Nitratireductor mangrovi: one gene and its partner. The protein of the gene in region 1 interacts with the protein of each later gene in a pairwise test. Links are inferred from orthologs where the notes say so. Each region holds a gene or a part of one and is shown on either strand. Other genes may lie near its edges. The genes, in order: ligA and leuS.

What was found.
Region 2: the proteins of ligA (region 1) and leuS interact in binary tests that used the Escherichia coli proteins (3 or more experiments, as listed by UniProt). The link is inferred for Nitratireductor mangrovi from one-to-one orthologs.

The regions. Positions count from the first base shown.
Region 1 is NZ_CP042301.2:2,044,520-2,053,537, reverse strand. The notes cover bases 5,685-8,585. They hold ligA (NAD-dependent DNA ligase LigA), read left to right. Parts: upstream 5,685-6,028; coding sequence 6,029-8,143; downstream 8,144-8,585. Other genes in these bases: FQ775_RS10105 (hypothetical protein), read left to right, coding at 8,140-8,585; recN (DNA repair protein RecN), read left to right, coding at 5,685-5,954. Also shown: cell division protein FtsA, read left to right, coding at 1-350; cell division protein FtsZ, read left to right, coding at 418-2,043; lpxC (UDP-3-O-acyl-N-acetylglucosamine deacetylase), read left to right, coding at 2,331-3,281; FQ775_RS10120 (outer membrane protein assembly factor BamD), read left to right, coding at 3,399-4,265; more of recN, read left to right, coding at 4,281-5,684; more of FQ775_RS10105, read left to right, coding at 8,586-8,931. UniProt on the Escherichia coli protein: DNA ligase that catalyzes the formation of phosphodiester linkages between 5'-phosphoryl and 3'-hydroxyl groups in double-stranded DNA using NAD as a coenzyme and as the energy source for the reaction.
Region 2 is NZ_CP042301.2:3,491,433-3,500,686, reverse strand. The notes cover bases 2,890-6,026. They hold leuS (leucine--tRNA ligase), read left to right. Parts: upstream 2,890-3,192; coding sequence 3,193-5,826; downstream 5,827-6,026. Other genes in these bases: lptE (LPS assembly lipoprotein LptE), read left to right, coding at 5,813-6,026; FQ775_RS17030 (YggS family pyridoxal phosphate-dependent enzyme), read right to left, coding at 2,890-3,073. In the rest of the region: FQ775_RS17055 (sterol desaturase family protein), read right to left, coding at 1-288; FQ775_RS17050 (usg protein), read left to right, coding at 528-800; FQ775_RS17045 (TetR/AcrR family transcriptional regulator), read right to left, coding at 829-1,449; FQ775_RS17040 (cupin domain-containing protein), read left to right, coding at 1,520-1,975; FQ775_RS17035 (hypothetical protein), read left to right, coding at 1,976-2,359; more of FQ775_RS17030, read right to left, coding at 2,411-2,889; more of lptE, read left to right, coding at 6,027-6,382; FQ775_RS17015 (1-acyl-sn-glycerol-3-phosphate acyltransferase), read left to right, coding at 6,480-7,397; fsa (fructose-6-phosphate aldolase), read right to left, coding at 7,404-8,057; FQ775_RS17005 (primosomal protein N'), read left to right, coding at 8,152-9,254.

The DNA of each region.
Region 1 (9,018 bases):
GGGTCGAGGAAACACTGGAGATCGTGCGCGAGCGGCTTAGCCGGTCCGGCTACGGCTCGACCGTCGGCAAGCGTGTGGTGCTGACTGGTGGCGCCAGCCAGTTGGCGGGGATGCCGGAGGCGGCGCGTCGCGTGCTCGGGCGCAATGTGCGCATCGGGCGGCCGCTCGGCGTGGCGGGGTTGCCGGAGGCGGCCAAGGGGCCGGCCTTCGCGGCGGCGGTCGGGCTGATGATCTATCCGCAGGTCGCCTCATTCGAAAACAACCGGGTTTCTGGATTTCTGCGCATGCGTTCAACGGGTACGGGCGGGCGGTTCCAGCGCATGGGTCAATGGCTGAGGGACAGCTTCTAACTCCGAGGGTCGAACCTCCAGGCAGCCGCTGCGGCGATGCGGCAAGAAAGGCGAAAAGGACGAGGACATGACTATCAATCTGCAAAAGCCGGACATCACCGAGCTGAAGCCGCGCATCACCGTTTTCGGTGTTGGCGGGGGTGGCGGCAACGCCGTCAACAACATGATCACGGCCGGGCTGCGCGGGGTCGACTTCGTGGTCGCCAACACCGATGCACAAGCGCTGACGATGTCGAAGGCGGAGCGCCTGATCCAACTCGGCGCGCATGTGACCGAGGGGCTTGGTGCCGGGTCGCAGCCGGAAGTTGGCCGCGCGGCGGCGGAGGAGTGCATTGACGAGATCGTCGATCATCTGGCCGGCACGCATATGTGCTTCGTCACCGCCGGCATGGGCGGCGGCACCGGGACCGGTGCGGCTCCTGTCGTTGCGCATGCGGCGCGCGAAAAGGGAATCCTGACCGTCGGCGTCGTCACCAAGCCGTTCCACTTCGAAGGCCAGCGGCGGATGAAGACCGCCGACACCGGCATTGAGGAACTGCAGAAATGCGTCGATACGCTGATCGTCATCCCGAACCAGAACCTCTTCCGCATCGCCAATGACAAGACCACCTTTGCCGACGCCTTCGCGATGGCGGATCAGGTGCTCTATTCCGGCGTGGCCTGCATCACCGACCTGATGGTCAAGGAGGGCCTGATCAATCTCGACTTCGCCGACGTGCGTTCGGTCATGCGCGAGATGGGCAAGGCGATGATGGGCACCGGCGAGGCTTCCGGCGAAGGCCGCGCAATGGCGGCGGCGGAGGCGGCGATTGCCAATCCGCTGCTCGACGAGAGCTCGATGAAGGGTGCGCGCGGGCTGCTGATCTCGATCACCGGTGGCCGCGACCTGACGCTGTTCGAGGTCGACGAGGCGGCAACCCGCATCCGCGAGGAAGTCGACCAGGAGGCCAACATCATCCTCGGTGCGACCTTCGACGAGGATCTCGAAGGCGTGATCCGCGTCTCGGTGGTTGCAACCGGCATCGACAAGAAGGCGTCCGAGATCGCAGCCGCACCGATCGAAATCCGCCACCAGCCCAAAGTCGCGGCGCGGCCGGCAGCGGCGGCACCCGAACCGAAGCCCGCCGCCCAGCCGCAGCCTGCCGTGGCGCTACAAGCCGAAAAGCCGCAGATGCAAGCCGAGATCGACCCGGTCGCCGAGGCTATTCGTGATGCCGAGCGCTCGGCCGGAGAGGCCGCAGGCGAGTTCCGGCCGCAAAGCCGCATCTTCCACGGCGCCCCGGTGGCCGAACAGGCACCAGCCGCGGAGATGCCGCAGGCACGACCGGTCGCGGAGCAGTCGCCGCGCATGCCGCGCGTCGAGGACTTTCCCCCGGTGGCAAAGGCTGAAATGCAGGCGAGTGCCGAGCCGACGTCGTCGGACGAAAAGGGACCGATGGGGCTGCTCAAGCGGCTCACCACGGGTCTTTCCAAGCGTGACGACGAGCCGGTGCGCACGAACGCCGCGCCGCCGCGCGAGCCGCAGTTAGTCAGGCAGGCCGAATCACGGCGCCTTTCCAACCAGGACCCGCAGCTCTACGCGCCGCGAAAGGGGCAACTCGACGACCACGGGCGCCTGACGCCGTCGGCTCGCCCGGCCCAGGAAGACGATCAGTTGGAGATTCCTGCCTTCCTTCGCCGGCAGGCCAACTGACGTGCCCTGACAGGTGCACGACACGGATTGTAACAGGCCGGAGTGACGCTCCGGCCTGCCTTCGTAGAAACTGATGAAAAATCAATGGCTAACCTCGGAAATCTCGCGTGATTTCGGCGTAACACAGAGTAAGAAAGCGTGATTTGGCGACTCTCCGCGTGGCCATTATCTTCGGCCCCGAAAAATCAAAGCGTTGTGCAGGGCTTTCGGGGAATGGGGCGCCTGGGCGTGCGCGGAGAAGAACCGCAGGCAACAACTGGCCAAGCGGTCTCGTACGGGGCGGGGCCATGGGAATAGAATTGCACGAATATCAAACCACCCTCAGATCGCGCACGTGCCTGTCCGGCGTCGGCGTGCATAGCGGCAAGGCGGTGACGATTCACTTCAGTCCGGCGGATGCGGATACTGGAATCGTCTTCAACTGCCAGTCGGCCGATGGTGAGCAGCGCGAAATCCGCGCGCTCGTCTCCGAGATAGGCGCGACCGACCTTTGCACCGTGCTTGGCGATGCAAGCGGCATTCATGTGGCCACCGTCGAGCACCTGATGGCGACGCTGTTCGCACTGGGCGTTGACAACGTCGCGATCGACATCGACGGACCGGAAGTGCCGATCATGGATGGCAGCGGCCAGAGCTTCGTCGAGGCGTTCGAACAGGCCGGCATTGCCGCGCTCTCCGCCAAGCGTCGCTATATCCGGGTGCTGAAGCCGATCCGCATCGAAAAGGGCGGTTCATGGGCGGAGTTCCTGCCGCATGACGGAACCCGCTTCGAGGTCGAGATCGATTTCGAGAGCAAGGCGATTGGTCGCCAGAAATTCACCACCGAGGTAGGGCCGGCAAGCTTCAAGCGCGATATCGCCCGCGCCCGCACCTTCGGGTTCGTCACCGATGTCGAGCGACTTTGGGCGGCCGGCTATGCGCTTGGCTCTTCGCTCGACAATTCCGTCGTGATCGCCGAGGACGACAGCATCGTCAATATTGGCGGGCTGCGCTTCGAGGACGAGTTCGTGCGCCACAAGACGCTCGATGCGATGGGCGACCTGGCGCTTGCCGGTGCCCGCTTCATTGGCTGCTTCCGTTCCTATCGCGGCGGGCACAGCCTCAACGCTTCGGCGCTTCGGTTGCTGCTGTCCGACAGCAGCGCCTTCGAGATCGTGGAGACGGGTCGCCGTGAACGCGGCCGCACGGCGGAACTGGTGGCAGTCAACGCGCCGGTCTATGCGCCCTGGCGGCTCTAACGCGACCGTTGCCACAAAATTGCGCGATTGCGGCGCGATAGCGTTGCCCGAGTGCCGGTGCTGTGTTTAATGGCGGCGGTCAAGTGCCCGCTTTGGGGCCGAGGGACAAGAGCAAAGATGCATTCCGTTCGATCGACGCGGCCAAGAAGCGGCCTTGCCAATGCACTCATCGTGCTGGCGGCGGCGATGACGCCGCTCTCCGTAGCGGGTTGCAGTTCCGACAGGGATCTCGATCTCACGGCCTATGTCGAGGAGATCGAGCCGGCCGACGTTCTCTACAATCAAGGGCTGGCCAATCTCGAGGCCGGCCGGATGAGCGAGGCGATCGCCAAGTTCGAGGCGATCGACCGGCAGCATCCCTATTCCGAATTTGCCCGCCGCTCGATGGTCATGCATGCCTTCGCCAACTATCGGCAAGGCAATTATGTCGATGCCATCAACACCGGCAAGCGTTACGTCTCGCTTTATCCCTACAGCGACGACGCGGCCTATGCGCAGTACATCGTCGGCTTGAGCTATTTCCGCCAGATCCCCGACGTGACCCAGGACCAGAAGGATTCGCGCAACACCATCGAGGCGATGGACGAGGTGATCACGCGTTGGCCTGAATCCGAATATGTCGAGGATGCCAAGGCGAAGAAGCGTTTTGCGCGCGACCAGCTGGCCGGCAAGGAAATGCAGATTGGCCGCTATTACCTCGAACGCCGCGAATACATTGCCGCCATCAAGCGGTTCCGGCTGGTCGTGGAGGCCTACTCGGACACGCGCCATGTCGAGGAGGCGCTGGCGCGGCTGACCGAAAGCTACCTGGCGATGGGGCTGGCTTCGGAAGCGCAGACGGCCGCCGCCGTGCTCGGGCACAACTATCCGGACAGCCAGTGGTACCGTGATTCCTACGCCTTGCTGCAGAGCGGCGGGCTGGAGCCGCGCGAGAACACGGGCTCGTGGCTGTCGAAGGCCGGAGCGGCCATACTGGGCGGCTGACGGCCAGACCTCGCGATGCTGGCCCAACTGTCGATCCGCGACATTGTCCTGATCGAAAAGCTCGATATCGGTTTCCATGACGGTCTTTCGGTGCTGACCGGCGAGACCGGTGCCGGCAAGTCGATCCTGCTCGACGCGCTGTCGCTGGCGCTGGGCATGCGTGGTGACGCCGCGCTGGTGCGCGCCGGTGCCCAGCAGGGCCAGGTTAGCGCGGCTTTCGACGTGCCGGCCGACCATCCCGCGCGTATCCTCCTGCGCGAAAACGCGATGGACGATGATGGCGACATCGTGCTGCGCCGTGTGCAGACCGCCGACGGTCGCACGCGCGTCTTCGTCAATGACCGACCGTCCAGTGTTACCTTGATGCGAGAGATCGGCCGGGCGCTGGTGGAAATCCATGGCCAGCATGACGAACGGGCGCTGGTCGATACCGCCGCGCACCGCGATCTCCTCGACGCCTTCGGCCGGCTGCGTGGCGAGGCCGAGACGACACGGGCAGCCTGGGTCGCGTGGCGCGAGGCCGAGCAGGAGCTGAGCCGCCATCGTGCCCGCGTCGAGGCTGCAGCGCGCGAGGCCGACTACCTCCGCGCATCGGTTGAGGAGCTTTCGCAACTGGCGCCGGTCGTCGGTGAGGAGGAAGAACTCGCCGGCATGCGCGCCACGATGATGCGATCGGAAAAGATCGCTGCCGAGATCAGCGAGGCACAGGAGCTCTTTGCTGGCAACAACTCGCCTGTGCCGCCGCTGGCAAGCCTGCTCAGGCGGCTCGAGCGCAAGGCGGGCGAGGCGCCGGGGCTGCTTGACGATACGATCAAGGCGCTCGACGAGGCGCTGCTCGCGCTTGACGCGGCCGAGAGCGGTATTGGCGCCGCGATGCGGGCGACCGAATTCGACCCGAAAAGGCTTGAGGAAGCCGAGGAACGATTGTTTGCGCTGCGTGCGGCGGCACGCAAGCACAATGTGCAGGTCGATGGCCTTCCGGCTTTGCGCGAGAAGATGGCGGCCGAACTCGCCGACCTCGACGCCGGCGAGGAGCGCGTCTCGGGACTGGAAAAGGCTGCGCTGGCGACGCGCGAGAGCTACGACGCCGCCGCCGCTACGCTGTCGGCAGGCCGCAAGGCCGCCGCCGAGACGCTGGCGAGCGCGGTCATGGCCGAACTGCCGGCGCTCAAGCTGGAACGCGCGGAATTCATGGTCCAGATCGATTCGGAGCCTGACGACCGTCGCGAGGACGGGATCGACGAGGTGGCGTTCTGGGTGCGCACGAATCCGGGCTCGCGGCCGGGGCCGATGGCGAAGATTGCGTCGGGCGGTGAGCTCTCGCGCTTCCTGCTGGCGCTCAAGGTGGCTCTCGCCGACCGCGGGTCGGCCCCCACCCTGGTTTTCGACGAGATCGACACCGGCGTCGGAGGCGCCGTGGCCGATGCCATCGGCAAGCGCCTGGCGCGGCTGGCCGAGCGCGTGCAGGTGCTGTCGGTCACCCACGCGCCGCAAGTGGCGGCGCGTGCGGCCAATCACTTCCTGATCTCCAAGACCGGCAATGCCGAAAGCGTCACCACCGGCGTCGACGTGCTGGCCGAGGCGGCGCGGCGCGAGGAGATCGCGCGCATGCTCGCCGGCGCCACGATCACCGAGGAAGCCCGCGCGGCGGCGGGGCGGCTGCTCGACGAGAACGCGGCTGTCAGTTGAAGTCAGCCGGCAAGCTGGCATAGCTTCTGCTGCCGGCCACCGATCGGCAAGACGCAGTCGTTTCCGGAAAAGAAATGCCGAAATCCTCCAAACCCGTCAGCGACCTTTCGGAAAAGGAAGCCGTCGCCGAACTTGAGCGGCTCGCGAGCGAGATCGCCGAGCACGACCGGCGTTATCACGCCGAGGACGCCCCGACGATCAGCGACGCGGAATACGATGCGCTGAGGCGCCGCAACCTGGCGATCGAACAGCGCTTTCCGCACCTGGTGCGTGCTGACTCGCCATCGCTGAACGTCGGCGCGGCGGTGTCGGAAAAGTTCGAGAAGGTTCGGCACAAGGTGCCGATGCTTTCGCTCGACAACGCGTTTTCGAACGACGACGTGCGCGACTTCGTCGAGCGGGTCAGGCGTTATCTGAGGCTCGCGCCCGAGACGGAATTGGGCCTCACCGCCGAACCGAAGATCGACGGGCTGTCGCTGTCGCTGCGCTACGAGAAGGGAAGGCTGACGGCGGCGGCGACGCGCGGCGACGGCCAGACCGGCGAGGATGTCACCGCCAACGCCCGGACCATCGCAGATATTCCCAACGTGCTTTCCGGCGATGCTCCGGACGTGCTGGAGGTGCGCGGCGAGGTCTACATGACCCAGGCCGACTTCCTGGCGCTCAACCGACGCCAGGAAGCCGAGGGCAAGCAGACCTATGTCAATCCGCGCAACACCGCGGCCGGCTCGATCCGGCAACTCGACTCTTCGGTCACCGCGTCACGCGCGCTGCATTTCTTCGCCTATACCTGGGGCGAGGTAAGCGCCATGCCGGCCGAAACCCAGATGGGCATGGTGGCAGCCTTCGAGCGCTACGGCTTTCCGGTCAACCCGTTGATGAAGCGCTTCACCGATGTCGAGGGTCTGCTCGCACACTACCGGCTGATCGAGGAAAGCCGTGCCGGACTCGGCTACGACATCGATGGCGTCGTCTACAAGGTCGATGACCTCGCCATGCAGGAGCGGCTCGGCTTCGTGTCGCGCTCGCCGCGCTGGGCCATTGCCCACAAATTTCCGGCCGAGAAGGCGACCACGGTTCTCAACGGCATCGATATCCAGGTTGGCCGCACAGGAGCGCTGACGCCGGTGGCGCGACTGACGCCGGTGACCGTGGGCGGCGTCGTGGTGACCAACGCGACTTTGCACAATGCCGAGGAGATCGAGCGTCTCGGCGTCATGATCGGCGACACGGTCACCGTGCAGCGTGCCGGCGACGTCATCCCGCAGATCCTCGGTGTCGATCTCGACAAACGGCCCGCAGGTGCCGTCGCGTTCGAATTTCCCTCCACCTGCCCATGCGAGCTTGCGACGCCGGTCGTGCGGGAGGAGACGGCGGGTGGTGCGGAGGGCGTGATCAGGCGCTGCACGGGCGAGTTTGCCTGTCCGTTCCAGCGCATCGAGCATCTGCGCCACTTCGTGTCGCGCCGCGCCTTCGACATCGAGGGGCTGGGCGAAAAACAGATCGAATTCTTTTTTGGCGACGACGATCTGCCGGTGAAAAGCCCGGCGGACATCTTTACGCTTGGCGAGCGCGACGCAACGAATCTGAAGAAGCTGAAGGACAAGGAAGGGTTCGGCGCGGTCTCGGCGGCGAAGCTTTTCGCGGCGATCGAGGAACGGCGGGACATCTCACTGGAGCGCATGATCTATGCGCTCGGCATCCGTCATGTCGGCGAGACGACGGCCCGCACCCTGGCCCGCGCCTACGGCTCATGGCAGGCGTTTCATGACGCGGCCATTGCCGTTGCCAACGGCGACGAGAACGCGCGTGAGGACATGGACGCGCTCGACGATATCGGCAACGCGGTGATCGACGCGATCGCGCGCTATTTCGGCGAGGAGCATAATCGCGCGTTGGTCGAAAGGCTTGCGGCGCAGGTGCGGGTCGAGGATGCCGAGAAGGTTGCCTCCGATTCTCCTGTCGCCGGCAAGACGATTGTCTTCACCGGCGCGCTGGAACGCATGTCGCGCGACGAGGCCAAGGCGATGGCCGAGAAGCTCGGCGCCAAGGCCGCCGGATCAGTGTCGAGCAAGACCGACCTCGTGGTTGCGGGGCCGGGCGCGGGCTCGAAGCTGAAAAAGGCGGCCGAACTCGACATCGAGGTGATCGACGAGGCGACCTGGTTCGAACGGATCGGGCAGGGGTGAGCGAAAGCCTACCCAGCGGTTTCCGGCGCTCTCTGTTCGTCTGGCGGCTCGGAGATGTTCTGGGGACGGAGGGCGGCCCCGAAGACGTTGTGTTCAAGGCGCGGCGCGCCGGGCTGACGGACATCTGGGTCAAGGTCGGGGAAGGGGCCTTCCCGTTTCGGCCCAACCTCGACGGTCCGACCGGGGCCGCCCTTGACGCGCTCGTGACCTTGGCCGCCAAAGCGGGCATTGCGATCTCGGGATGGCATATCCCCTGTTGTCGGACGGTCAGCGAGGCGCGTGCCGAAGCGAAGATGTTTGCCACGATCGCCGCCGCGCGTTCGCTCGCCGGCATGCTGATCGACGCCGAGCAGGGCTCGCCGTTCTTTCAGGGCGACGCGGGCATGGCAGCAGCCTATGCGGCCGTACTTGCCGCAGCGAAGGAGGAAGTGGGCATCCCGGTTGGCGTGTCGAGCCACGCCGTACCGCAAGGCCGGGCCGGTTGGCCGCACATTCTTTCGCGCCTGTCAGCCGTCGCCGATTTTTGCAGCCCGCAACTTTATGGCGTGGCCGCTGCCGGCACGACGCTGGATCAGGCGCTCGATGCCAATCGTGGTTGCGGCCTGCCGATCCTTCCGGCTGGGCCGGCCTGGCTTGGGGAGGGTGGTTGCGCGTCCGCAGCCGAATGCGCGGAAGATGCCCGGCGCCTGATCGTGTCCGCGCAGGCGCGTCGCCTTGCCGGCGTCGCGTTCTGGCATTGGGCAGGCGCACCGGCAGCGTTCTGGCACGCACTCGAAGGTTCCGCCTGAGCATTCGGTTTGGGCTCTCTGGCCATGCCATTTGGCATCACTTCTCTTGATCCTTGGCTCAACCGAATTCGTGTGACAGCAGCGGCC
Region 2 (9,254 bases), 1.4 Mb from region 1 along the record:
GGCCATTGCGAAGGCCGCCGATGCGGTGCGCACCACGACGAGGTTGATCACGCCGGCAACCGATAGCAGGCGCCCGACTACGAAGAGCTTCAGGTCGACGATGTGGGAAGGGTGCAGATAGATGTCCTTCGGCGTCAGCCAGCGGAAAAAGCTTCTCCATTGGCGCCAGCCGTACCGCCAGCCATAGATCACAACCGCGATCAGAAGCGTGGCGCCGACATAAAGTGGCATCAGCCGGAGCGTGAAATCTCCGAACACGGCGACAATGATCGAAGCCAGCCAGTCCATGACGCGCTCCCGGGAAGGATGGGCGAAATCTAGGCGGCGGACGTTAGGGAAGCCTTAAGGGCAGAAGCAGCGGCGGCCTCGACATCACGTTGCGGCCTGTCAGCACTCCTGTCTTCCGGCTGCTAAGGCAATGTTTTTCAAGAGAAAAATCTTGATTCAAATCCCATCGCAAGGGATGGTTAAGGAATGCGGCGCACCATCAGGCGCGAGGAGGAGACCCCAGCGTGCGGAGTGAGCACATGAAACGGACCTCTGAACTGGAACGGATGCTCGAGGGCTACGGTCTCACGACCGCCCGCATCCTCTATCACATGCCCGACCATCCGCACCTTCTGCAGACCTATGTCTGGCAGGATTACGATCTGGCGCCGCGCTTCCCGGTGCTGATGAAATTCGTTGAATTCTGGATCGACAAGCTCGACGGGCCGCTGCATTCGATCGCCTACACCCATAACAAGCTGATCGCGCCCAACGAGTGGAAGAGGGTAGACGGCGAGATCATGCTGCACTGACCGGCGCTCGCGGCAGTCTCCGGTCCGATTAGCCTGGTTCGCGCGACGCCTTTTCCACGATCGCCTCGATGAGCCAGTGTATGGCCGGCAGCACGGCCTCTCGCTTCATGTGGCAACTGTCGACGGCGGAGACGAACATCTCGGGTCCGACGACGAGCGCAGCCATCTCGACAATACGGGCGCGCTGATCGTCGGGGATGCCTGAACTCTCAAGCGCCTTTTCCAGCAGCCCCATGCGCCGCCCGCCGCGCCGGAAGGCCTCACGATCGCCCGACGAGAGTTTTCCGGCACTGTCGAGCAAGGTGGCGGCGAGGAAGCGGCGAAAATTGGCCTCGTCCTTGATCATCACGGAGATCAGCAGGTCGGGCACGCTTTTCAGGCGATCGGTTCCTGAACGGTCCTGCTGGTCGGCAAAATAGTCGGCCGGCGCCGGAACTTCGGCGTCGAAGCCGGCCTCCATCAGCATGGTCTGGATGTTCGGGTAATATCGGTAGGCCGTGGCGCGCGAGACCAGAGCCCGATCGGCGACCTCCTCCATTGTCGGTTCGGCGTGCTCCTTCATCAGTTCGCGTGCGGCCGCGAGCAGCGCCCGTCGCGTGCGGAGGCGCTGGTTGTGGCGGGTGAAATCGTTGCGGCGTGTTTTTGTCATTGACACTTCGTCGCTTTATAAGACAAAATCTCATTACAGGATGCAGTATCATCAATGGGTGGAGGCGACAATGAAAATTGCGACGATGAAGGAACAGTTTTCACCGGGTTACGTGCTCGGCCACCGCGTCACGCCATTGCCGACCATCGGCGATTTCGCCATGCTCGAAGTCGTCACCGACCCCGGGACCCCAGGTCCTCCGATGCACCATCACCCTGGCTTCTCCGAGTTCTTCTACATTTGTGACGGCACGCTCGACCTCGTGCTCGAGGACGGCAAGCGTCGGCTGGAAGCCGGCGAGGGCGCGACCATTGCTGCCGGAGTGTTGCACAGCTTCGACAACCCGGGCGATGCACCGGTACGCTTCGTGACCGGCTTCTCGCCGCGCGGTTTCGAGGCCTTCTTCGAAGGCGCGCGGGTACCGTGCGACGAGCCGGACGCAAGGGCGCGCTCGGTTTCACCGGAAAAGCTCGGCTGGGTGGGCGCGAACGCCGCCCCGCTGGGAATGGTCATCAAGGAGGGTTAGATGAACACGCTTTCCAAGGCCTGCTGGATCGGCGCCGCGATCTACGCATCGCTCGGCATGATCTTCGGCATCGTTATGTCGGCCACCGGCGATCACAGCCTGGCGCCGGCGCACGGACATCTCAACCTGCTCGGCTGGGCCTCGCTGGCGCTTTACGGGGCGTTCTATTCGATCTTTCCGGGTGCCGCCGACGGCTGGCTGGCCAGGGCGCAGGTGCTACTTGCCCATCTCGGCGTCATCGTGCTGACTCCGGGCATCGTCTTCGCCCTGCGCGGCGAGGGGGAAGGGCTGGCAAAGGCCGGCTCGGTGATAATCCTGCTATCGATGCTTCTGTTTCTGCTGGTCGCTCTCATGCAGTCGCGGCGCACGCCCGAGGCAGCCTGACGCTGTCCGACGCCCGCCCGCGCGCGATTGCGGCGGGGGTTTCCGGCCAGGTCAGCGTGCGCCGAAGATCGCCGAGCCGACCCTGACGCTGGTCGCGCCGAAGGCGATGGCGGTCTCGAAATCGGCCGACATGCCCATGGAGAGCCGATCGAGGCCCGCCTCGACGGCGATCTTCGCCAGCAGGGCGAAATGCGGGCCGGGGTTCTCGTTAAAGGGCGGAATGCACATCAGCCCCTCGACTTCGAGCCGGTGGACATCGCGGCAGCGTGTGACGAACGTCTTCGCCTCACGCGGATCTATCCCGGCCTTCTGAGGCTCGGCTCCGGTATTCACCTGGACGTAGAGCCGAGGGATGCGCCCCTGCTTCTTGATCTCCTTGGCGATCTCGGCGGCGATCTTGTCGCGGTCGACCGTCTCGATCACGTCGAAAAGCGCCACGGCGTCGCCGGTCTTGTTGGATTGCAAGGGGCCGATCAGGTGCAGTTCGATGTCGGCATGATCCGCCTTGAGTGCCGGCCATTTGGCTTGCGCCTCCTGGACGCGGTTTTCTCCGAAGACGCGCTGTCCGGCACCGATCACCGGGCGGATCGCTTCGGCGTCGAACGTCTTGGAGACGGCGACCAGCGTGACCGACCCGGCTGGCCGCCCCGCCTCCTGCTCGGCACGGGCGATTTCGGCCCTTACCTTCGCCAGGCGCTCGGTCGCATCCGTCATGGCAACACCCTTGCAGTTTGGCCGCGCCGGCATCGCCGGCGGAGTTGACGCTTCGCGAAAACCATGGTGAAGGTCCGCCCCGGCACATTCCAGCCCTCCTCTTAAGTGAAAAACCGGTCATGGCAACCGAGCGATACAATCCACGTGTCTCCGAACCCCGCTGGCAGAAGGCGTGGACCGAAGCCAGGCTTTTCGAGACCGCGAACGACGATCCACGGCCGAAATATTACGTGCTGGAGATGTTTCCCTACCCCTCTGGCCGCATCCATATGGGGCATGTGCGCAACTACACGATGGGCGATGTCGTGGCCCGCTACAAGCGCGCCACCGGCCACAACGTTTTACACCCGATGGGCTGGGATGCGTTCGGTTTGCCGGCCGAGAACGCCGCGCGCGACAACAAGGTCAATCCGCGCGACTGGACCTATGCCAACATCGACACGATGAAGGGCCAGTTGAAGACGATGGGCCTGTCGCTCGACTGGGCGCGCGAATTCGCGACCTGCGACCCGGCCTATTACAAGCACCAGCAGAAGATGTTCCTTGACTTCTGGAGGGCCGGGCTGGTGGAGCGCCGCTCGGCCAAGGTCAACTGGGACCCGGTCGACATGACGGTGCTCGCCAACGAGCAGGTGATCGACGGCCGCGGCTGGCGCTCCGGCGCTCCGGTCGAGCAGCGCGATCTGACGCAATGGTTCTTCAAGATCACGGCCATGAACCAGGAATTGCTGGACGGGCTCGAAGCGCTCGACCGCTGGCCCGAAAAGGTCCGCGTCATGCAGCAGAACTGGATCGGCCGTTCGGAGGGATTGTTGATCCGCTGGCCCCTGGCTGCCGGCACGGCGCCGGCCGGCGAAAACGAATTGGAGGTCTACACCACACGGCCGGATACGATCTTCGGCGCCTCCTTCATGGCCATCGCTGCCGATCATCCGTTGGCCAAGAAGGCGGCCGCGAACAACCCGGAACTCGCCGCCTTCATCGAGGAAATACGCCGCAGCGGTACCTCGGCCGCGGCGATCGAGACCGCCGAAAAGAAGGGCTTCGACACCGGCATCCGGGTCGTGCATCCTTTCGACGACAGCTGGACGCTGCCGGTCTATGTCGCGAATTTCGTGCTCATGGACTACGGCACCGGCGCCATCTTCGGCTGCCCTTCGGGCGATCAGCGCGACCTCGACTTCGCCAACAAATACGGCCTGCCGGTGGTGCCGGTGGTCATGCCGGAGAACGCTGACGCCGCGACCTTCCAGATCATCGACGAGGCCTATGTCGATGACGGCGTGATGATCAATTCGCGCTTCCTCGACGGCATGAAGCCGCAAGCCGCTTTCGACGATGTCGCCGACCGGCTGGAGAAGATCTCGATCGGCAACCGGCCGATGGCTGAGCGCAAGGTGCAGTTCCGGCTGCGGGACTGGCTGATCTCGCGTCAGCGTTATTGGGGCTGCCCGATCCCCGTCATCCACTGCGAGGCGTGCGGGGCGGTGCCGGTGCCCGATTCGCAACTGCCGATCGAACTGCCGACGGACGTCTCCTTCGACCGGCCCGGCAACCCGCTCGATCACCACCCGACCTGGAAGAACGTCGCCTGTCCGCAATGCGGTGGCGAGGCGCGCCGGGACACCGACACGATGGACACCTTCGTCGACTCGTCCTGGTATTTCGCGCGCTTCACCGACCCATGGAACGAGGACCAGCCGACAACCCTCGACTATGTCGACGGCAAGAACGGCTGGCTCCCTGTCGACCAGTATATCGGCGGCATCGAGCACGCGATCCTGCACTTGCTCTATTCGCGGTTCTTCTCGCGGGCGATGAAGGCGACCGGCCATGTCAATACGGTCGAGGAGCCTTTCGCCGGGCTCTTCACCCAGGGCATGGTGGTGCACGAAACTTACAAGGGGCCGCAGGGTTGGGTCACACCGGCCGAGGTCAAGGTCGAGGAGGCCGACGGCAAGCGCAGCGCGACGCTTCTGGCGACCGGCGAGCCGCTGACGATCGGCCCGATCGAGAAAATGTCGAAGTCGCGCAAGAACGTCGTCGATCCCGATGACATCATTGCCAGTTACGGCGCCGACACCGCCCGCTGGTTCATGCTTTCGGATTCGCCGCCGGACCGCGACGTGATCTGGACCGAGGCGGGGGTGGAAGGCGCGCACCGCTTTGTGCAGCGCCTGTGGCGGTTGACCTCGGGCGCGGCGCCGCAGCTTTCGAAGACCGCGCCGGCGACGGCGCGAGACGGCGAGGGCGCGGCGATCTCGAAGGCCGCGCACAAGGCGCTGAAAGCGGTCGGCGAGGACATCGAGAAGCTGTCCTTCAACAAGGCGGTGGCGCGCCTCTACGAGTTGACCAATGCGCTGCAGGAACCGCTCAACCAGGCGGCAGAGGGCACACTAGCTCCGGAGAAGGCGCCGGCCTTGCGCGAGGCGGTCGACATGCTTGTCGCCATGATCGCGCCGATGATGCCGCACCTGGCCGAGGAGTGCCGGGCGGCGCTGGGCGGAACCGGTATGGCCGCCGAGCAGGGCTGGCCCGGTTTCGATCCGGCTCTGGTGGTGGACGACCAGTTTACCTATCCGGTCCAGATCAACGGCAGGAAGCGTGGTGATTTGACAATTGCGCGCGACGCAGATCAAGCTGCCGTCGAAACGGCGGTGCTCGAGCTCGATATCGTCCGCAAGGCGCTCGACGGCAAGGCTCCGCGCAAGGTGATCGTCGTTCCGCAGAGGATCGTCAATGTCGTCGCTTGAGCGCCACACACATTCCCTCGGCGGGATCGCCCGAAACGTGATCCTCGCCATGGTGCTTGCCATGGCCTTTGCCGGGTCGGCCTGCACGGTGCGGCCGCTCTACGGCGACATCTCGTCGTCGGTCGATGGCGGTAGCACGGCCAGGCTGGCCTCGATCTCGGTCAAGCAGGTCTCCACGCGCTACGCGCAGGAGGTCCGCAACCACCTGATCTTCGGCTTGAATGGCGGCGCCGGCGAGCTTTCTTCGCCGCAATATGTGCTCGACCTCGGCGTGACCTCCTATGTGCGCTCCTCGGCATCAGTACAGGTGGTTCTGGAAAACGAGCCGACCGCCGGCGCGGTCGTCATGACCTCCGTCTACAAGCTGATCGATGCCGAGACGGGCGATGTCGTGGCGCGCGGCAAGCGCTCCGCCACGGCTTCATTCGACAAGCCGCGGCAGGAATTCGCGGCATTGCGCGCCGAGCGCGACGCGGAAAACAGGGCAGCGCGCGAACTGGCGGAGTTCATGAAGCTGGCCGTTCTGCAGGATCTGGAGAACCTTCCTTCAAGTTGAGCGTTGATTTCCTGTCGGCAGCGGACAGGTGGGCTTCGGGGGCGTCATTCTTGCGTCACAGAGATTGGCCACACAGGGCCGACCGGAGTGGATGACCATGGATATGCCGACGTCACCGTCCTCGATCGCCAGACTTTTCGGCGGGCGCTCGCTCTACGGCCTCGTTCCTACCAGTCAGGGCCACATCATCGACCAGTTGATCGAGGAGCGGACAGTCAACCTTTCCCGCCACCCTCTGTGGCCGATGTTCAAGCCACTGCTTTACCGGCTTTTTCACTATGGCGAAGCGGTACGTATGGCCGACCGTATCGCGCCGATGGCTGGCCGCGACGCGTTCGAACATATCAGCGAGCTCCTGTCGCTTGACCTTGAGGTGAGCGGCCTCGAGCATCTGCCGCGCGAAGGCTCGGTGATCGTTGCGCCGAATCACCCGACCGGGATCGCTGACGGCATTGCGATGTACGATGCGCTCAAGCGTTATCGTGAGGATATCGCCTTCTTTGCCAATCGTGATGCCTTGCGCGTGGCGCAGGGTTTTCGAGACGTCATCATCCCTGTCGAATGGCGCGCCGGCGAGAAGTCGCACGCCAAGAGCCGCGACACGCTGGAGATGACCGCACGCGCCTTCGCCGCGCAGCGCGCGATCGTGCTCTTTCCCGCCGGCCGGATCGCCTATTGGCACGCCGGCCGGTTGACCGAACGGCCCTGGCAGCCCTCGGCGGTGACACTGGCGCGGCGGTTTGAGACGCCGATCGTGCCGGTCCACATCACGGCTCGCAATTCAGGGCTGTTCTATTTCCTGGCCAAGCACTCGACGGAGTTGCGTGACATGACGCTGTTCCACGAACTCCTCAACAAGAAGCGGTTCCACTTCTCGATCACCTTCGGCAAGCCGGTCGCACCGGCTGACCTCGACGGCGATGCGGCCGATGTTACCGCGCGGTTGCAGGATCACACGGTTTTTGCGCTGGCCGCCGACCCGCGGGCCGAATTCACGGCCCGCGTACCGGCCTGAACCGCGTCAGCCGATCTTCTGCCCGGTCTTTGCCCAGTCGGCGAGGAAGGCATCAAGCCCCTTGTCGGTCAGCGGGTGCTTGACCAGAGCACGCAGCGTCGCTGGCGGCACGGTGGCCACGTCGGCGCCGATCAGTGCGGCCTGCTTCACGTGGTTCACGGTGCGGATCGAGGCCGCGAGGATTTCGGTCTTGAAATCGTAATTGTCGTAGATCGTGCGGATCTCCGAGATCAGTTCCATGCCGTCGATGCCCATGTCGTCGATGCGGCCGATGAAGGGCGAGATGAAGGTTGCGCCCGCCTTGGCGGCCAGCAGCGCCTGGTTGGCGGCGAAGCACAGCGTCACATTGACCTTGCGGCCGTCCGAGGTGAGCGCCTTGCAGGCCTTCAGCCCGTCGAAGGTCAGTGGCACCTTGATGCAGATATTGTCGGCGATCTTCGAAAGAACCGCTGCCTCTTTCATCATGGCGTCGTATTCGGTGGCGGTCACTTCGGCGGAAACGGGACCGTCGACGATGTCGCAGATTTCCTTGGTCACCTCGATGATGTCGCGGCCCGCCTTCATGATCAGCGACGGGTTGGTGGTGACGCCGTCGAGCAGGCCGAGCGCGTTGAGCTCGCTGATCTCCTTGACGTCGGCGGTGTCGACAAAGAACTTCATTTCCGGTCTCCTCGGGCCTATTTCCTAGGGCGGCGGCTGGTCCCGCGCGTGTCGGACTTTGCTCTAGACCAAAGTCGAGGCAAGGTCACGACCGATGAAGCAAGATTCGCCGGTCCGGCGTGTCGTACCGGTGCTGGTGCCGGTGCCGACGGAAACGCCCTATTCCTACGCCGTGCCGGATGGCGAAAGCGTTCGCCCCGGCGCCATCGTGCGCGTGCCGCTTGGACCGCGCGAGGTGGCCGGCATCGTCGGCAGGGGGACCGGCGGCGATGTCGATCCGGCGAAGCTGCGATCGATCTCGGCCATCTTCGATTGCCCGCCTCTCGGCGACGACGCGTTGCGCTTCATCGAATGGATCGCCGCCTACACGCTGACGCCGCCCGGCCTGGTGGCGCGCATGTTCCTGCGCGCGCCGGCTGCACTCGATCCTGAACCGCTGATCGAGGGAATAGTCCGTACCGAGCTGCGGCCCGACCGCATGACGGCGGCCCGCCATCGCGTGCTCGAACTCGCCGAGCCCGGCGCGGCCTGGACGCGCCCGGGGCTGGCGCGTGCAGCGGGTGTTTCGTCCACGGTCATCGACGGGCTGAAGGCACAAGGGGTCTTCGAGGACGTGCTTCTGCCACCGCGTCCGGTGGTCGCCGAGCCCGATACCGGCTTTGCCGTTCCCGAACTCACCCCCGACCAGAGCGCGGCCGCGCGCACCATGCGGGAGCGCGTCGAGGCCGGCGGCTTTTCAGTGACGCTGATCGACGGTGTCACCGGCTCCGGCAAGACGGAAGCCTATTTCGAGGCGGTGGCGGCAGCGCTCGACAAGGGGCGGCAGGTGCTCATCCTCTTACCCGAGATCGCGCTCACCCACGCCTTCCTGGAGCGTTTCCAGGACCGGTTCGGAACCAAGCCGGCCGAATGGCACTCCGACGTCGCCCCGCGCATGCGCGAGCGTGTCTGGCGGCAGGTCGCCGAAAGGAGCGTCAAGGTGGTGGCCGGCGCCCGCTCGGCGCTGTTCCTGCCATTTGCCGATCTCGGCCTGATCGTCGTCGACGAGGAACACGATCCCTCCTACAAGCAGGAGGAACGCGTCTGCTACAATGCGCGCGACATGGCCGTGGTGCGCGGCCATATCGGCGGCTTCCCGGTGATTCTTGCTTCGGCGACCCCATCGCTTGAAAGCCGCGTCAACGCTCTTCAGGACCG